3 regions of the Streptomyces sp. NPDC085946 genome follow, and region 2 is predicted to be linked to each of the others. Evidence: riboswitches for the same ligand, from Rfam matches in the RefSeq annotation. Region 2 holds a riboswitch; each other region holds the start of a gene.
The links. A riboswitch is a leader RNA that binds a small molecule or an ion and turns the genes downstream of it on or off. The one in region 2 is predicted to bind cyclic di-AMP.
Positions count from the first base shown of each region.

Region 1 (4,169 bases), on a different contig from region 2:
ACGGCGTCCCCATCGAGGTCGTCGTCGTGGGCGACTGCCCGCTCGACGAGCGGACCGGGGCGCAGATGCAGGCCGCGCGCGAGGCCATGGTGAACGCGGCCAAGTACGGTGGCGAAGGCGGCGCCGTCCAGGTCTTCGCCGAAGTCGAGGGCAGGACGGTGTTCGTGTCCGTCCGGGACCGCGGCCCCGGCTTCGACCTCGATGCGATACCCGCCGACCGCATGGGTGTCAGAGAATCGATCATCGGCCGCATGGAGCGCAACGGCGGTACGGCGCGGCTGCGCGCGGTGCCGGACGGCGGCACGGAGGTCGAGCTGGAGATGGAGAGGGCGGAGAAGACGTCATGAGCGACCCGACCGAGACGGACGGCACGGCAGGACCGGCGGAGGCGGACCGGTCCGCGGAGCCGGGCGGGCGGCACGTGCGCGTGGTCCTCGTCGACGACCACCGCATGTTCCGCACGGGCGTCCAGGCCGAGATCGGCCGGACCGAGCAGACCGGCGTCGAGGTCGTCGGGGAGGCCGCGGACGTCGACCAGGCGGTCACGGTCATCACCGCGACCCGGCCCGAGGTCGTCCTCCTCGACGTGCACCTCCCGGGCGGCGGCGGTGTCGAAGTGCTGCGCCGCTGCGCCCCGTTGATGGCCGACGCCGAGCGGCCCGTCCGCTTCCTGGCCCTGTCCGTCTCGGACGCCGCGGAGGACGTCATCGGCGTGATCCGGGGCGGCGCGCGCGGGTACGTCACCAAGACGATCACCGGTACGGACCTGATCGACTCGGTCTTCCGGGTCCAGGAGGGCGACGCGGTGTTCTCCCCGCGCCTGGCCGGGTTCGTCCTGGACGCCTTCGCGTCGACGGACGCCCCTCCGGTCGACGAGGACCTCGACCGCCTCACCCAGCGGGAGCGCGAGGTGCTGCGGCTGATCGCCCGCGGGTACGCCTACAAGGAGATCGCCAAGCAGCTGTTCATCTCCGTGAAGACGGTCGAGTCGCACGTCTCGGCGGTGCTCCGCAAGCTCCAGCTGTCCAACCGGCACGAGCTGACGCGGTGGGCGACGGCCCGGCGCCTGGTGTGACCGCGCGGGGCCGCGGCCGGGCACGCCGGGCCGGTGTCCGGCGTGCCCGGGGCCCTCACTAGGCTCCGGCCCCATGGACGTACTCATCCACCTCTTCGTCGGTCTGCACATCGTCGGCATCGCCGCGCTCCTCGGCGGCTTCCTCACCCAGATGAAGGCGATGGGGGAGGGCACCGCCCGGTTCGGCCCCGCGATGCTGCACGGCGCGCTGACGATGCTGGTCACCGGGGCCGTCCTGGTCGGCCTCAACCAGGCCGACGACCAGCCCGTCGACAACGTCAAGATCGGCGTGAAGCTGGCCCTGCTGATCGTGATCCTCGGGCTCGTCTACGTGAAGCGGGACGACGAGAAGGTGGACAAGGGCCTGTTCGGCCTGGTCGGTCTGCTGACCACGGCGAACGTCTTCATCGCCGTGCTGTGGACCTGAACGGCTCCGGCCCGTGCGGACGGGCGGCCCTGCTGCGCACCTTCGCCGGGCCCGCCGTCGGGACCACCCTCACCCACCCGCGGGAAACCGCTCCCGAGCGGATCGGCCGGCCCGGCCCCCGCACGCGCCGGGCCGGCCACCGAACCCGGAGCGGCCCGGTCCACGGTGACGCGCTTCCGCGAAGGCGTGCGAGGGCTCGACCCGCTGGTGCTGTGAGGCTCACGCCGGCCGCACCACGCTGTGGATCGACGACTCGCCGTCGTAGAAGATCGACTCCTCGCGGACGTACGTACCGGGCTTGGGGGCGTGGATCATCATGCCGTTGCCGATGTACAGGCCGACGTGGGTGACGTCGTCGTAGAAGAAGACCAGGTCACCGGGTCGGGCCTGGGACACCGGGACCGTCGTGCCGGCATTGACCTGGTCGTAGGTGGTGCGCGGGAGGTCGACGCCCGCGGCCTTCCAGGCGGCCTGGGTCAGGCCGGAGCAGTCGTAGGAGCCGGGGCCGGTGGCGCCCCACACGTACGGCTTGCCGATCTGGGCGCGGGCGAAGGCGAGGGCCTTCTCGGCCTTGGTGGCGTACGAGGAGTCGGCCGGCGCGGTGGCCGACGGGGAGTCCGACGGCGACTCGGAGGCGGCCGGGCCGGAGCTCTCCTGCTGGGCGGCCTCCTGCTGCCGGGCGGCCTCCTGCGCCTGCTGCTCCGCCTGCTGCCGGGCGAGTTCGGCGGCCTCGCGGGCGGCCTCCTCCTGCCGGCGCTTCTCGATCGCCGCGAGCCGCGCCTTCTCCTCGGCGGTCAGCCGTGACAGCAGGTCGCGCGCGTCGGCGAGCTTCTTCTGGACGGTGGCCTTGGCCGTCTTCAGGTCGCTCTGCGTCTCGGTGAGCGTCCGGAGGCCCTCGGTGGCCTCCTGGCGCCTCTCCATCGTCTCGGACTGCTGGGCGACGTAGTCGTCGACCGCTTCCTTCTGGCGGCCGGTGAGCCGGCTCATCAGCTGGGTCTGGTCGAAGTAGTCCTGCGGCGAGTCCGCGAGCAGCAGCGTCGCGGTGGAGGGGGCGGCCGCGCCGGTCCGGTACTGGGCGGCGGCGAAGGAGCCGAGCTCCTCGCGCGCCTCGTTGAGCCGCTGGGTGCGCTCCGCCACGTCGTCGAGGAGGGTGTCGACGCGCTTGCGCTGCTTGGTGGTCTTCTCCTTGGCCGCGTTGTACTTCTCGGTCGCCGACTCGGCCTGGCGGTACAGGTCGTCGACCTTCTTCTCGACCTCCTCCAGGCTCGGCCTGTCGTCGGGGGAGGGGGCGGCGTTGGCCGTCTGGGAGAGCAGGGCCACCGAGGTGAGGGCGGCGGTGGCGAGGGCGGGGGTGCGCATGCCTGCTACGCGCGTACCCGCCGGGCGCGGCTTGCGGTGCTGCGACGCCAAGGGAGGCGACTCCTTCCATGTTCCGCCTACCGGGTTAGCTGTCGGGTTCGGGCGGACGGTTCGGAAGGGTTGCCCTACGGCCGCGCCCCGGAGGGCTGTGGGCCGATTCACCCCAAGGTCTCGGTTGGGTCCCCGGCTCCGGCTGCCGTGGCGGCACGCAGGACTCGGCGGAGGCCGCGCGGCCCGGCGGGGTTCGCCGGTGGGGGTCGTACGGCCCGTCCGCACGGTAGCCAACTCGTGTGGCCCCTGTGAAGGTTGATGGGTGATATGCCCGATACATTTTCGTGACCTCGCGCGCGGGTCGCTGCGCGTGACGCCGCGACGCCGGAGGGTAGGAGGACGCCGGGTGCCGGACGGAGGGGCCCGTGGACGCCCACGGGCCCCTTCCCGCCGGGGATGTTCCCGGGACGGCGGCGGGTTGTCGGTGGGGCACCCTAGACTCGGAGAGCGATGAGCAGCCTCTTTGACGACAGCTTCCTGGCGGACCTCCAGGCCCAGCAGGGCCCCGTGGACGAGCCCCCGCCGCCGCCCGAGGACGATCACGTACCGGAGCCGCTCCCGGACGATCTGTTCGGCGGGAAGTTCGACGTGCCGCCGGACCGGGACGCGTACTACCGGGACGGCGCCCCGCGCCCCGTGGTGGACGCCGCCGCCCTCCTGGAGGGGCTGAACGACAACCAGCGCGCCGCCGTCGTGCACTCCGGCACCCCGCTGCTCATCGTCGCCGGTGCCGGCTCCGGCAAGACCCGGGTGCTCACCCACCGCATCGCCCACCTGCTGGCGGAGCGGGGCGTCCACCCGGGCCAGATCCTCGCGATCACCTTCACCAACAAGGCCGCCGGCGAGATGAAGGAGCGCGTCGAGCAGCTCGTCGGCCCGCGCGCCAACGCCATGTGGGTCATGACCTTCCACAGCGCGTGCGTGCGCATCCTGCGCCGCGAGTCCAAGAAGCTCGGCTTCACGTCGTCCTTCTCGATCTACGACGCCGCCGACTCCAAGCGCCTGATGGCCCTGGTCTGCCGCGACCTGGACCTCGACCCCAAGCGGTTCCCGCCGAAGTCCTTCAGCGCCAAGATCAGCAACCTGAAGAACGAGCTGATCGACGAGGAGGACTTCGCCGCCCGGGCCGCCGACGGCTTCGAGAAGACCCTCGCCCAGGCCTACGCCCTGTACCAGTCGCGGCTGCGCGAGGCGAACGCCCTCGACTTCGACGACCTGATCATGACGACGGTCAACCTGCTGCGCGCCTTCCCGGAC
Region 1 covers NZ_JBITSF010000008.1:131,091-135,259, reverse strand. The annotation lists gene ACIF8T_RS18025 (PspC domain-containing protein) at 1-347, shown strand, start outside; gene ACIF8T_RS18020 (LuxR C-terminal-related transcriptional regulator) at 344-1,075, shown strand; gene ACIF8T_RS18015 (hypothetical protein) at 1,149-1,502, shown strand; gene ACIF8T_RS18010 (NlpC/P60 family protein) at 1,722-2,861, opposite strand; cyclic di-AMP (ydaO/yuaA leader) riboswitch at 2,921-3,092, opposite strand; gene pcrA (DNA helicase PcrA) at 3,363-4,169, shown strand, end outside.
Region 1: it holds a riboswitch for cyclic di-AMP, as region 2 does, so the genes downstream of both, ACIF8T_RS18010 (NlpC/P60 family protein) here and ACIF8T_RS12020 (C40 family peptidase) in region 2, are expected to answer to the same signal.

Region 2 (4,169 bases):
TCCGTGGGCTGCGGCGCGGAGCCGGTCCGCCCGGGCCGGGGAGGCGCGACGGCCGCGGCGCCGCCGGCGGCGGGCACGCCGGGCAAGCGGCCGGTCCCGCCGGGCGCAGGCGTGGTGCTCCGTCAGCCCGGCCCGGCCGACCGGGCCGGGGAGGCGCGCCGCGTGCGGGCGTGCCCGCAGGAGATGCCCGCGCGGCACACGGACCGCGCCCGGGAGCGGGGGACCGCGGACACCGGGCGGGAGAAGGCCCTCGACGCCCGGGAGGCGGCGGCCCGCGGGCCGGCCGCCCGGGTCGTCCCCGACCGCGCGGGCGCGCGTCCCGCGCCCGGCGGGAGGTGAGCCGCCGGTGCAGCCGGACCAGCCGCCGATGCCCGCGCTGACGAGCGCCGAGGCCGAGTTGATCGACCGTTACCTCGACGTCGTGGACCTGCTCGGGCGCATCAACCCGGCCGTGCCGGGCGACACCTACCGCGGGCTGCGCGCGGCGCAGGCCCTCGTCGGCAAGGCGACCGCCCTGCGCGACGCCCTCACCCTGATGCACCGGCGCGGCGAGACCGAGGTGCACGCCGCGACACTGGCCCGGGCGCTGCGGGTCCTGGACGGCGAACGGCGCACCGCGCGGGTCACCGTGCCTCCGGAGACCGGCGCCTGACGCTCCCCCACCGGCCGGGGCGCCGCCTCGACGGCCGGACATCCCGCGCCACGCCGAACCGGCCGAACGACGTACCCCCTTCCGAGGTATTTACAGCTACTGCTTTCGACCCTCTGAGCTTGCGCAACATGCCTGGCCGCCAGGCGGAATGGGACATTCCGCCGCTGGTCCGGGGCTCCTCGGGTGCCGGGACGGTGACCCGAACGCAGGGGTGTCCACCCGAACGGGTGAGTGGTGAGTAACAACACAAATCCCTGGTTCCGTTGGGATATTCGCACATCCATGAAGGAAGATCCCTGTCTGACGACAAGCCCCCGCCACCGCGGCGGGGCGATCCGGGCGGACGCCGAGTCCTGCCGCCGCCCGGATGACCGGTCGACAGGAGTGGATCGGCAGGAGTGGAGGACCCAAGCACGACGGGTCGCCGGAGCGCCAGTTCCGAGCAGCCCTTGGGGTGAAGCCGCAAGCTCGCTTGCGGCCGGGCAACTTCGCCAGCCCGAATCCGACAGGTCATCCTTCACAGGCGGCTGACGAAGGGTTGCGCATGACTGCGCTCAATCGTGTCCCGTCGCTCATGGCCCGGGCCGGTACGGCCTCGGCCCTGACCATCGCCGCCGTGGGCGGCTCGATCGTGGCGCCCGGCTTCGCGTCGGAGGCGGAAGCCGCCTCGCCGGCGACCAAGGCACTCCAGGTCGCGGCCTCCAAGAAGGGGTCGCCCTACAAGTGGGGGGCTACGGGTCCGAGCAGGTTCGACTGCTCGGGACTGACGCTGTACTCGTTCAAGAAGGCGGGCAAGAAGCTGCCCCGCACGGCTGCCCAGCAGTACAACAAGACGCGCCACATCTCCGCCTCGAGCCGCAAGGCGGGCGACCTGGTGTTCTTCCACTCGGGGAGCAACGTCTACCACGTCGGCATCTACGCCGGTTCGGGCAAGATCTGGCACGCCCCCAAGACCGGGGACGTCGTGCGACTGCAGAAGATCTGGACGAAGAGCGTGTGGTACGGCCGGGTGAAGTAAGCCTTGCGGAGGCGGCGGCGCGTGCCCGGCGCGCCGCCGCCCCCTCCAGAACGGGATCCGGGCACGAGCGGGCACCCGTGCTCCCCCGCGGTCCGGCGCGGCACCTCGCCGCCCCGGTCCGGTCGTGCCGGTGTCCTCCTTCAGCGGGTCGGTCGCACCGGTCGTGCTCGCGGACGTGGCGACCGGCCGGGCCGGCGGTGCCGCCGCCGCTACGGAGGCCTTCCTGGTCCGCGGGGGCCGGGGCCGGGCCGTCAGGGCTGCTCCCCCGGGGCGCGCGGGCTCCGGCACCGAGACGGAGCCGGCCCGCACCGGCCCCGAACCGTCACGCCTGAGCGCCACGCCGCCGCGCCCCGAGGCCCGGGAGCCGTCGGTCCGCCGCCGGCGGCGGGGTGCGGGGCGGCGGCGTCCGCCCGGCTCCCCGGCCGGCACGCGGTGGCGACGACGGTCCTCGGCCGCCGTCCCGCCGTCGCCGACGGCCCGGGCTCCGCTCGCGTCGGCGGCGGGACGGCGGCCGCCGCAGGGCCCGTACCCCGGCCGGCACACCCGGACCCGGCCGCCCGGGCGACCGGCCGCCGCAGCACCGGCCCGGCCGGGCGCCGCGCGTCACCCCGCTGCCGCGCCGGCCGTCGCCGCCGGCCGGTCGCCCGGGCGGCCCACCCCTCGTCCTACGGTTCCTGCGGGACCGCCGCCGGTACCGGCTGGGCCGGGACGGTCCACGGCAGTTCGACGGAGACGGTCTTGCCGCCCTCCCGGGTGGGGCGGATGCGGAGTCTGCCGCCGCACTCGGCGGTCAGACAGCGGATGATCACCAGGCCGCGGCCGTTGTCCTGCTGGACGGCCGCCGGCAGCCGCCGGGGGAAGCGCGGATGGCTGTCGGTGACGCCGATCCGCAGCTGCTCGTCCCGGTCCAGCCGGACGTCCACCGTGAAGGTCGGCGACTGTCCGAAGGTGTGCTGGACGGCGTTGGTGGCGAGTTCGGAGACGATGAGCCGGACGCTGTCGGACACCTCCGCGTCCTCCGGCAGCCCCCACTCCGCCAGCGTGCCCACCACGTAGGCGCGCGCGGCGGAGACCGAGGCGGGATCGCTCGGCAGAGTGACGGATGCTTCCAGGTGGTCTGCCATGGCGACGTCGTCCCTTTCCCACGGGACCGCAGTCCGACACGGAGCGGATGGTTCGAGTACGGTCCCGGACTGGTGCTTCGTCGCCAGACTGCCATCACCACACGGGCGAAGGACGGCGATCCACCTGGATATGCATATATCTGTCGCTCGATGCGGTGAACTCTGCGACGCGAGACCGTATTGCGGCGGCACGGAAGGAGTAAGGAGGAGTGCATGCAGCACGGTCCCGCGGTGCGCCGCCGGAAACTGGGCGCCGAACTGCGCGCGCTGCGCACCTCGGCGGGGCTCACCAGCGGTGAGGCGGCCCGGATGGTGGGCTGGCACCAGTCGAAAGTAAGCCGGATCGAGACCGGTACGAGTGGGGTGAAACCGGGTGACGTGCGGTTACTGCTCGACGCGTACGGGGTGCGTGACACCCAACTCCGGGAGCTGCTGCTGGTGTTGGCGGGGTCGGAGGACACCGGCGGGCGGCACCACTGGTGGCACGCCTACCGCGGGGTGCTGCCGCCGACCTACCGGGACTTCATCAGTCTGGAGTCCCAGGCGGGCGCGATGCGCACCCTGGAGACCGCCGTCGTCCCGGGGCTGCTCCAGACGTCCGAGTACGCAAGGGCCGTGACCAGGGCCGCCGTCGAGAACCTGCCGGAGGAACGGCTCGACACGCTGGTGGAGGTACGGCTGGCCCGGCAGGTCGTGCTGCGCGCCGATCCGCCGCTGAGGCTGAGCGCCGTCCTGGACGAGGCCGTGCTGCGCCGGGAGGTCGGCGGCCCCGAGGTCATGTCCCGGCAGCTGACCCGGCTGGTCGAGGCGGCCCGGCTGCCTCAAGTGCGGCTCCAGGTGCTGCCGTTCACCGCCGGAGCGCACATCGGCGTCACCGGCCCTTTCGTTATTTTCTCATTTTCGAGCACTTCTGATCTGGATGTGGTTGTTCTCGACCACTTGACGAGTAGCCTCTACCTCGAACGGAAAGAAGACCTCCAGGCCTACACGGAGGCCTTCGACGCCCTTCAGGTCCACGCCCTTTCCCCCGAGGACTCGTTGGATTTCATCGCCGGGATTGCCGCCGGCGCGTAAGGAGGCACCATGCCCGCATTGCCTCGGCCCCTTCCCTCCAGCTCCGATCTGCACGGCGTGCGATGGCTGCGCAGCAGCTACAGCACCGGCGCGAACAACTGCGTCGAGACGGCCCGGCCAGGCCCGGGTCCGTGGGCCGGACTGCTCGCCGTGCGCGACTCCAAGGACCCGGCCGGGCCCGCGCTGTTCTTCTCGCCCGGGAGCTGGACGCGGTTCACGGCCGCGCTCCGGTGATCACCGACCGGTGCCGTCCGCCGGCCACCTGAACCGTCCGCCGACCATGACACCCGTCCGCCGTCCG
Region 2 covers NZ_JBITSF010000004.1:428,435-432,603, forward strand. The annotation lists gene ACIF8T_RS12010 (ATP-dependent Clp protease proteolytic subunit) at 1-339, shown strand, start outside; gene ACIF8T_RS12015 (hypothetical protein) at 368-652, shown strand; cyclic di-AMP (ydaO/yuaA leader) riboswitch at 987-1,193, shown strand; gene ACIF8T_RS12020 (C40 family peptidase) at 1,197-1,670, shown strand; gene ACIF8T_RS12025 (ATP-binding protein) at 2,336-2,794, opposite strand; gene ACIF8T_RS12030 (helix-turn-helix domain-containing protein) at 3,008-3,868, shown strand; gene ACIF8T_RS12035 (DUF397 domain-containing protein) at 3,878-4,102, shown strand.

Region 3 (4,169 bases), on a different contig from region 2:
CGCCGCCCGGGCCCGGCCGCAGCCGGTGCGCGGCGGTCGCGCGCTCGGTGTGCAGCGCCGTGAGCGCCCGCGCGCGCTCGCTGTCGCCGCGCGCCACCGCGTCCACGATCGCGCCGTGCTCCGCCCAGGAGTCCGCGGGGCTGGCCGACGCCTCCACGGAGTACATCCAGGCGATCTTGTGGCGCAGCTGGGTCAGCATCGCCGTCAGGGCGGGGCTGCCGCAGGCCTGCGCGAGCGTCTCGTGGAACCAGCCGCCCAGGGAGCGCAGGTCCTCGCTGTTGCCCCGGCGGGCCCGCTCCTGCCCCAGCCGGACCAGGCCGCGCAGCACCTTGAGATGGGCCTCGGTGCGGCGCTGGGCGGCCCGGGAGGCCCCGAGGGGCTCCAGGAGCATGCGCATCTCCAGCAGGTCGCCGGCCTCCTGCTCGGTGGGTTCCGCGACGCACGCGCCCGCGTGCCGCCGGGTCACCACGAAGCCCTCGGCCTCCAGGGTGCGCAGGGCCTCCCGGACGGGCACGCGCGAGACGCCGTAGCGGCGGGCGAGCAGTTCCTCGGTGAGCCGGCTGCCGCGCTCGTAGACACCCGCGACGATGTCGTCCCGGATCGCCGTGCACACCGAGTGCGCCGGAATACGCATGACCGACCTCCGCCTTAATCCCCGTGAAACGTCGACGATGGACGCGTGTTCCGTGACTCTATTGCAATGAGCCGGAATTTCCGACGGCGGGCCGGAATCCATGGATATTTTTTGGACAACCGGCCGTTTCGGCCGGCCGTTCCGGAACGGCGAAAGCCCCGGCTCGGGGAGCCGGGGCCGTGCGGAGCGGGCGTCCGCCGGCGTGCGCGCGCCGGGACGGAGCTCGTCTCAGAGGTTCACGCCGTGCGCGCGGAGGTAGGCGACGGGGTCGATGTCCGAGCCGTACTCGGCGCTCGTACGGGCCTCGAAGTGCAGGTGCGCGCCGGTGACGTTGCCGGTCGCGCCGGACAGGCCGATCCGCTGGCCGGGGACGACCTGCTGGCCCACCGTGACGCCGACCGACGACAGGTGCCCGTACTGGGTGTAGGTGCCGTCGTTCATCCGGATGACGACCTGGTTGCCGTAGGCCCCGCCCCAGCCGGCCTCGACGACGGTGCCCATGCCGACCGCCTGGACGGGGGTGCCGCTCGCGGCGTGGAAGTCGACGCCGGTGTGGCTGCCGGAGGACCAGACGGCGCCGCCGGCCCGGTAGCCGGTGGAGACGTAGGAGCCGGCGATGGGCGACACGAACGTGTTGAGGCGCTTGCGCTCGGCCTCCCGGGCGGCGCGCTCCTTGGCCTCACGGGCCTTCTCGGCGGCCGCGGCGGCCTTCTCGCGCGCGGCCTCCTCGGCGGCCCTGCGCTCGGCCTCGGCCTCCTCGGCGGCCTGCTTCTGGGCGGCGGCCTGGGCGTCGACCTGCTCGGCCACGGAGTCGCCGATGGTGACGACGGGGGTGAGCGCGGTCTGCTCGACGACGGGCTCGGAGGCGGCGAAGGCCGGGGCCGCGACGGAGCCGACCACGCCGGTGGTGGCGAGGGCGGCGACGCCCGCCGCGCGGGCGGTGCCGCGCTGCACGCGGCTGGGACGGCGGTGCTTCCCGGTGGCGCGGGTGAACGCCATGAAGTGTGTGGGTCCTTTCCTTCCTTCTCGCCTACCGGGTTAGCTGACGGGTTCGGAGCAGGAAGGTCTCCTACGGACCCCCTCGCGGCTCGCGCGGGCGTCCGATTCACCCCGGGGGACGTGGTGCGATGGGTCCCCGGCTCCCCTGGCTCGCGCCGTACGGGGACTCGGCGATGACTGCCCGCTGCCGCGGGTGCGGCGCACTGCCTGACGAACAGCCGGGACGAAGCTAAGCGGGCCGACTTTCAATTCCCAAACGAATCGCGGCTTTTGTAGCGCATCCCACAGGCCAGACAGGCAACTCCTGCCCCAATTCGGGCATAAGGAAGCCCTGGCGACTCCGTGTCACCAGGGCTCCCCGCGCACGTGCCCCTACTCGGCGGGGACCACGGTGACTTCGCCGATGCCGAGGGCCGCCACGGGCTCCTCGATGCGGCTCGCGTCGCCGACGAGGACGGTCACCAGCCGGTCCACCGGGAAGGCGCTCACGGCCGCCGCGGTGGCCTCCACGGTGCCGGTCGCGGCGAGCTGCCGGTACAGCGAGGCCTGGTAGTCGTCGGGCAGGTGCTGCTCGACCTGGTCGGCCAGCGTGCTCGCGACGGCCGCCGCGGTCTCGTACTTCAGCGGCGCCACCCCCACCAGGTTCTGCACGGCCACGTCGCGCTCGGCGTCGGTGAGCCCTTCCGCGGCCAGCGTGCGCAGCACCGCCCACAGGTCCTGCAGGGCGGGGCCGGTGTTCGGGGTGTCCACCGAGCCGCTGATGGCGAGCATCGCGGCACCCGTGCCCTCCGGGGTGGAGCGCAGAACCTGCGCGAACGACCGCACGCCGTAGGTGTAGCCCTTCTCCTCGCGCAGGACGCGGTCCAGGCGGGAGGTGAGGGTGCCGCCGAGGCAGTACGTGCCGAGCACCTGCGCGGGCCAGACGCGGTCGTGCCGGTCCGGGCCGATCCGGCCGATCAGCAGCTGCGTCTGGACGGCGCCGGGACGGTCCACGATGACGACGCGTCCGGTGTCGTCGGCGGTGACCGGCGGCACCGGCCGCGGGTCGGCCGCGGAACCGGTCCACGCGCCGAGCGTGTCGCCGAGCAGCGCGTCGAGGTCGATGCCGGTGAGGTCGCCGACGACCACGGCGGTGGCCGTGGCGGGGCGGACGTGCCGGTCGTAGAAGGCGCGGACGGCCGCGGAGTCGATCTCGGCGACCGTCTCCTCGGTGCCCTGCCGGGGCCGCGACATGCGCGAGTCCGCCGGGAAGAGCTGCCGGGAGAGCTCCTTGGCGGCCCGCCGGGAGGGGTTGGCCAACTCGTGCGGGATCTCGTCGAGGCGGTTGCGCACCAGCCGCTCGACCTCGCTGTCCGCGAAGGCGGGCGCCCGGAGCGCGTCGGCGATCAGGCCGAGCGCCTTGGCGAGGCGGGAGGCCGGCACCTCCAGGCTCAGCCGGACGCCCGGGTGGTCGGCGTGCGCGTCGAAGGTGGCGCCGCAGCGCTCCAGCTCGGCGGCGAACTCCTCGGCGGAGTGCTTGTCGGTGCCCTCGGAGAAGGCCCGCGCCATGATCGTGGCGACGCCGTCGAGACCGGCCGGCTCGGCGTCCAGGGGCGCGTCCAGGAGCACCTCCACGGCGACGACCTGCTGGCCGGGACGGTGGCAGCGCAGCACCGTGAGCCCGTTGCCGAGGGCGCCGCGCTCGGGCGCGGGGAACGCCCAGAGCCGGGGCTCGCCCGCCTGCGGCCGGGGGTGGAACTCCATCGGGGCGAGCTCGGTCACTTCGCCGCCTCCTCGTTGTCGTCGGTGGCTTCCACGGTCGCCGCGGACCGGGGGTCTTCGGTGCGCTCCGCTTCCTCGGCGTGCTCCGGGTCGGCGGGGGCGGTCGGCTCGTAGACGAGCACCGCGCGGTTGTCGGGCCGCAGGCGGGCCGCGGCGATCTCCCGGACCTCCTCGGGCGTCACCTCCAGCACCCGCTGGACGGCGGTCAGGGCGAGCTGCGGGTCGCCGAACAGCACGGCGTACCGGCACAGTTCGTCGGCGCGGCCCGCGACGGTGCCGAGCCGGTCCAGCCACTCGCGCTCCAACTGGGCCTGGGCGCGCTCCATCTCCTCGGCCGTGGGGCCCTCCGCGGCGAACCGGGCGAGCTCCTCGTCGATGGCGGCCTCGATGACCGGCACCTCCACGTCGCCGGACGTCTTCACGTCCAGCCAGCCCAGGGAGGGCGCCCCGGCGAGCCGCAGCAGGCCGAAGCCGGCCGCCACCGCCGTGCGGTCGCGCCGCACCAGCCGGTTGTACAGGCGGGAGGACTCGCCGCCGCCGAGGACGGTGAGCGCCAGGTCGGCCGCGTCGCACGCGCGCGTGCCGTCGTGCGGCAGGCGGTAGGCCGCCATGAGGGCGCGCGCCGGGACCTCCTCCTCGACGACCTCGCGCAGCTGCTCGCCGATGACGTCGGGCAGCGAGCCGTCGCGCGGGGCGGGCTTGCCGTCGTGGGCGGGGATGGAGCCGAAGTACTTCTCGATCCAGGCGAGGGTCTGCTCGGGGTCGATGTCGCCGA
Region 3 covers NZ_JBITSF010000006.1:316,120-320,288, forward strand. The annotation lists gene ACIF8T_RS15490 (GntR family transcriptional regulator) at 1-634, opposite strand, end outside; gene ACIF8T_RS15495 (M23 family metallopeptidase) at 863-1,633, opposite strand; cyclic di-AMP (ydaO/yuaA leader) riboswitch at 1,648-1,816, opposite strand; gene ACIF8T_RS15500 (M16 family metallopeptidase) at 2,006-3,394, opposite strand; gene ACIF8T_RS15505 (M16 family metallopeptidase) at 3,391-4,169, opposite strand, start outside.
Region 3: it holds a riboswitch for cyclic di-AMP, as region 2 does, so the genes downstream of both, ACIF8T_RS15495 (M23 family metallopeptidase) here and ACIF8T_RS12020 (C40 family peptidase) in region 2, are expected to answer to the same signal.